2 regions of the Exiguobacterium sp. BRG2 genome follow, and region 1 is predicted to be linked to the other one. Evidence: predicted binding sites of a transcription regulator. Region 1 holds the regulator's gene; the other holds the start of a gene.
The links. Region 1 encodes Rex, which represses fermentation and respiration genes when NADH is low (regulators of the CRP and FNR family bind a similar motif). Its sites were predicted from a motif close to TTGTGAAATATTTCACAA; they were not measured.
Positions count from the first base shown of each region.

Region 2: a site for Rex is predicted at 2,103-2,120, ahead of pflB (formate C-acetyltransferase). Genes of this name have one in related genera too.

Region 1 covers NZ_JAUZUW010000018.1:5,658-8,812, forward strand. The annotation lists gene Q9R23_RS15475 (S8 family serine peptidase) at 1-207, opposite strand, end outside; tRNA gene Q9R23_RS15480 (tRNA-Ala) at 430-505, opposite strand; gene tatC (twin-arginine translocase subunit TatC) at 610-1,389, opposite strand; gene Q9R23_RS15490 (twin-arginine translocase TatA/TatE family subunit) at 1,397-1,594, opposite strand; gene Q9R23_RS15495 (redox-sensing transcriptional repressor Rex) at 1,594-2,253, opposite strand; gene Q9R23_RS15500 (ATP-binding cassette domain-containing protein) at 2,421-3,155, shown strand, end outside.
Region 2 covers NZ_JAUZUW010000007.1:54,251-57,405, reverse strand. The annotation lists gene pflB (formate C-acetyltransferase) at 1-2,016, opposite strand, end outside; gene Q9R23_RS10420 (hypothetical protein) at 2,356-2,784, shown strand; gene Q9R23_RS10415 (DEAD/DEAH box helicase) at 2,813-3,155, shown strand, end outside.

The DNA of each region.
Region 1 (3,155 bases):
TTGAATCGCCGGTTTTTGTTCCATCTCGATGACGACTCGGACTTTATCCGATTGTTTGTAGTTCTTTTCTTGTCCCGATTTCTTCAGTGAGAGCGCCTGCGGTTTTTGACCCGTCGCTTTGTCTTGCGAGGACAGTGCACCTTGCGCACTGACTAGATTGGAAGACGTCATTAAGACGGCTGCCATAAGTGCAATCTTCTTCTTCATGCGTTCGTTTCCCCTTTTCTGTAAAACCATAGTAGTAATACTAATAAAACAGTTTAACGAAAATTCTGTATTTTTAGTTTAATGAAGTTAATGGAAATAAACAATTTATATTTGTCTATTTTTTTAATTTTTTTCTTTTTGGTGACATTTTATATTTGGAAGGAATTTAACTGGGAACATAAAAAAACTCCTCGAGCACTCGAGGAGTTGAACGTATGAACTTGGTGGAGACTATCGGGATCGAACCGACGACCTTTTGGCTGCCAGCCAAACGCTCTCCCAGCTGAGCTAAGCCCCCATGAATTATCTTTAGTATACGCATCGCTAACTGCTTTATCAATATAAACATAACGCTTTCATAAAAAAGAATTCCTCCCGAAATGGCTGGAAGGAATTCACGATTCATTTATTCAATTCACGCATCAAATCCGCCTGTCGTTCAAGCTCTGCCTGTTGCTCGAGGATCAAGACCTTTTTATACGTCCGCGCGGAAATCAAGATACTGATTTCATAGAGAACGAACAACGGCACTGAGATCATCAAGTGTGACGTCACGTCCGGCGGTGCGATCAATGCCGCAACGACGAACAGCGCGAAATACGCATATTTTCGATTCTTTCGCATGAAATATGGCGTCACAAGACCAAGACGTGTCAGGAACATCGTCACGACCGGCAATTGGAAGAGAAGACCAAACGGCATCGTCAACCGGATCAAGAAACTGAAGTAGTTTTCGACCCCGATGACTTGCTCGATCCCCAATTCTTTCCCGAGATCCGTTGAGACTTCGAGCAAGAAGGGAAGCAACCAGAAATACGAGAAGGCTACACCAGCCAAAAATAGAAAGAAGATGACTGGAATATACGTCAGTGTTGCTTTTTGTTCCTTTTCATAAAGCCCTGGTCGGACGAATGCCCACAGTTGATACATCCAGAACGGTGACGCTAAAATCAGCGCGATGATGAACGCAAGATTCAAATACAACATTAAAGGATCGGCGACGTTGAAGGCATTTAATCCGATACCGAGCTCTTTTAAGTCCGCTTGCAGAAAACGGACGAGCGGTCGAACGAGCGGAAATGCGACAGCGAACAGGACGACGACGATGAGGAGCGACCAGACAATCCGCTTACGCAGTTCGTCTAGGTGCGACGTCATGCTTTGTTCTTGATCAACCGTCATGATTCAATCACTTCTCTTTCGGTTCGTCCTTTTTATCGTCGTCCATGATGCCGTTCGTGGCATTCTTGAACTCTTTCAATGTTTGACCGGCAGCACGACCGAATTCCGGCAACTTCTTCGGTCCGAAGATGATCAACGCGACGACAGCAATTAATCCGATACTCGCAGGTCCGATACCTAACGTGAGCGGGATAAGGTTTTCCATTATGATTTCACTCCTTCAGCTGATTGCGAATAATGCTTCATGAAATAAACTAACGACTGCAACTCGATCGATAAATCGATGTGATGAACCCGAACGCTCGCTGGCACGTTCAACCGTGCAGGCGTAAAGTTCAGAATGCCTGTCACACCATACTCGACTAACTCATCCGCTACTGACTGTGCGAACTGGGATGGAACCGTCAAGATGGCGACATCGACCTGATTCGCTTCGATTTGTTCTTTCATGTCCGAAACATGATAGATTGGAACGTCATGCGTCGTTGTTCCGACCTTCTCTTCGTCCGCATCAAACGCAACGACTATCCGAGTACTATTATTCTTTAAAAAGTTATAATTTGCAAACGCTGTTCCGAGATGACCGACCCCGATTAAGGCAACATTCGTCACCTCATCTTGATTCAAGGTTTTCCGGAAAAACGTTAAGAGATGTTGAACGTTATATCCATACCCCTTCTTCCCTAGTGCCCCAAAGTAGGAAAAATCGCGACGAATCGTTGCTGAATCAACCTTCACCGCCTCGCTTAACTCAGCAGAAGAGACGCGGAGCTTGCCTGAATTGTATAAACTTTGGATGAAGCGATAATATAGCGGCAACCGTTTTGCTGTCGCTTGTGGAATTTTTGTGTCTGATCCATTCATCCTGCAGTTCCCCCTTCGGCCACATCCATCGTGGCACCCAAATCTTTGCAAAAAGCTTTCTACTCTCCTTGATTGTAAACCACTTCACATAGAGTCACAAATAATATATTCCGCAGGACCTCGCGCTTTTGTTCGTGATAGACTAAAGGGTGGAAGGATGGATGGAAATGATACTCTTACAAGTCAACCAACTCTCGAAATCATTCGGCGTCGAGCCGATTTTAGAAAATATCAAATTGGAAGTACAAGAGCGCGACCGAATTGCGCTCGTCGGTCGAAATGGTGCCGGTAAATCAACCTTGCTCAAAATCATCGCTGGTGAACTCAGTCATGACTCGGGCGATATCATGAAAGGTAAAGATGTCAAAATCGGCTATCTCGCGCAAGACAGTGGTCTCGAATCGAATGAGACGATCTGGAACGAGATGCTGACCGTCTTTGAACATCTGCAAGAACAAGAACGGACACTGCGCCGGATGGAAATCGAGATGGGCATGGAGCACATCTTGAACGACCCGGTCGCTTACGATCGACTTCTGAAGACGTACGATCAAGCACAACATGACTTCTCAGAAGCAGGTGGTTATCAGTTCGAAGCGAATATTCGCTCCGTCCTGCACGGCATGCGCTTTTATCCAGACGATTACTCACGCCGGATCCAGACATTGTCCGGAGGTCAACGGACACGGCTCGCCTTAGCGAAGATGCTCCTGCAAGCACCAGAGCTTCTCATTCTCGATGAACCGACGAACCATCTGGATATCGATACGCTCGCTTGGCTTGAAAGTTACCTCGGTGGTTATCGTGGTGCCGTTCTGATCGTCTCGCACGATCGGTACTTCCTCGATCAAGTCGTCAATGTCGTCTATGAGCTCTCTCGTAATGTCTGTCGTAAGTTCACT
Region 2 (3,155 bases), on a different contig from region 1:
TGTTGCTTCATCCTTACCAAGTGCTTTTGGAACGATCGAGAACGTGTAGGAGATACCATCGAGCGCATGTTCATATGGTAGTTTCCCGACAGATGTCAGAGCAGCGACAGCACCACGGGTATCACGTCCATGCATCGGGTTAGCACCCGGTGCAAATGGTTCACCCGCACGGCGTCCATCGGGTGTATTTCCTGTCTTCTTACCATAGACAACGTTTGAAGTAATCGTCAGGACAGACTGTGTCGGGAGCGCATTTCGATACGTTGGATGTTTACGGATTTTCTCCATGAACAATGTCACGAGATCAACAGCCATCTGATCGACCCGTTCATCGTTATTCCCGAACTTTGGAAACTCACCTTCGATCTTGAAATCAACTGCAATCCCATCCGCATCTCGGATCGGGCGGACTGTTGCATAACGAATAGCGGATAGACTGTCGGCGACGACCGATAAACCAGCGATGCCGCATGCCATCGTCCGTAAGATTTCCGGATCGTGTAAAGCCATTTCAATCCGTTCGTAACTGTACTTATCATGCATGTAGTGGATGACATTCAGTGTGTTGACGTACAGTTCTGCGAGCCAATCGAGTTGACGATCGTAAGCCGCCATGACTGTCTCGTAATCGAGTACTTCATCGAGCATCAATGGTGTGACTGGGGCGACTTGAATTTTGAGCTTCTCGTCCATTCCGCCATTGATTGTATAAAGTAATGCTTTTGCAAGGTTTGCTCGAGCACCGAAGAACTGCATCTGTTTCCCGATCCGCATCGCGGAGACACAACAAGCGATGCCGTAATCATCCCCATAAACCGGCAACATCAAATCATCGTTCTCATACTGAATCGAGCTTGATATGATCGACATCTTCGCGCAGAATTCCTTGAATCCGCGTGGAAGCTGAGTGGACCAGAGAACAGTTAGATTTGGTTCAGGTGCCGGACCGAGTGTCGAGAGCGTATGCAGGAACCGGAATGAACTTTTCGTGACATTTGATCGACCATCTTCACTCATCCCGCCAATCGATTCCGTTACCCACGTCGGGTCGCCAGAGAAGAGATCGTTATAGTCCGGTGTTCGTAAGAATTTGACGATCCGAAGTTTCATGACAAAATGATCGACGAGCTCTTGTGCTGTTTCTTCCGTCAAGCGGCCGGTCGCAAGATCACGTTCGACATAAATATCGAGGAACGTCGAGACTCGACCGAGTGACATAGCTGCACCATTTTGTTCTTTGATCGCAGCAAGATAAGCAAGATAGACCCACTGGAATGCTTCTTGTGCTGTTTCTGCAGGGCGGGAGAGATCAAAACCATAGCGAGTTCCAAGCTCGGTCAATTCCGTTAATGCGCGCAATTGTTCATTCATCTCTTCGCGGTCGCGGATCATCGATTCAGAGAGGAAGCCGCCACGTGCCTTCAAGTCTCGCTTACGTTCTTCAATCAAGCGTGCTGTTCCGTACAAAGCGACACGACGATAGTCGCCAATGATCCGCCCACGTCCATAGGCGTCTGGTAATCCTGTGATGATACCGGCTTTACGTGCAGCGCGCATCTCAGGGGTATAGGCATCGAAAACCCCTTGGTTATGTGTCTTCCGGTACTCGCTGAAAATTTTCGTGACGGTCTCGTCTGCTTCAAAGCCATACGCAGCTAAGGCATCATTCACCATCCGAATCCCGCCGTTCGGATGAATTGAACGTTTGAACGGTTCATCTGTCTGTAAGCCGACGATTTTTTCAAGAGAGGGATCAAGATACCCTGCATCATGCGAGAGAATCGTTGATGGTGTCTTGGCATCGACGGCATACACACCACCACGTTGTCGTTCTTCATTCGTCAACTGTAGAATTTGTTGCCAAAGCCGTTGCGTCGCTTGCGTCGGACCGACTAAAAAGTGATCATCACCTGTATATTCCGTGCGATTGAGCCGGATGAAGTCTGCAACATCGATTGTCTTGATCCATTCGCCAGACGTAAAGTTTGTCCAGGCACTCGTTTTTTCTAATAACATGGATACCACTCCTTTAAAATTGAGCTAATGATCAGTTCCTTATGTGAATAGTGTAACAAAAGGAGATAGAGATTCCCTTTACGTTCATGTGAATAATTTAACAAGTGAACAAACGTTGATATGAGGGGTTTTCTTTATTTCTGTACTTATGAAAGAGTGAAGATTAAAAAACAGTTGAAGTCTGGTAAATCAAGATTTTCACGAAACTGTATGAGCTGATTTGAAAAAGATCCACTAGCACAGTTGAAACTGTGAGGAATGTCACGTTACGGTATCTTGTGTTTTTAGGACGTATCGTTGACAATGAAAAAGGGAATATAGAACGTGGAGGTGTGCCAAATGGAGTATGTGTCATTAACGCAACAAGGAGATTATCAGTCGGGAGACTGGGTCTCGCTGAAAATCGGATCGGAAGGTTCGACGCGAACTGGGATGATCACAGAATTTGAAGGTGATGGATTCTGGATTCGGTTTGAAGATGATTTTGATTATGAAGACTTTATCGGCTATGATGAATCGTACTGGATTGCGCTTGTTCGCCGTCCCGTGGACGTAAAAGCGATGTATGCGAGTCTTGCCGTGTATCCGGCACTCGCTGCAGAATTACAGGATCGTGTCATCCAAGGCTTCGAGATTTTAAAGGAAGAAGCCGGTGAAGAAGAAGTCCGGTTCCACATCCGATTGCTCGACGCAGGAAATGAATATACACAGACATTACGGGGATACCGTGATGCATCAGGAGATCATGTCGAATACGTAACGGCATGATGGAATTAAGAGAGTAGGAGAAATCGTTATGAAATTTACAAAACCATTTTTACAGGAAGCATGGGAACGGGCGCGCTTTACAGAGTTGATGCCTGTTCAAGAACAAGCGATTCCGTTGTTGCGCGAAGGAAAAGATGTCCTAGCTGAAGCGCCGACAGGTACAGGGAAGACGCTTGCTTATGTCATTCCAGCTTTAGAAAAGATTGAAGTGGAAGAGCCACACGTGCAAGTCGTCATCACGGCACCAACACGGGAACTCGTCATGCAAATTCATCAAGTCATTCAATTATTTGCTCAAGGAAGTGGTATCAAATCCGGTGCATTCATTGGTGGTGTTGAATTAAAGCGACAATATGAACGATTGAAGAAAA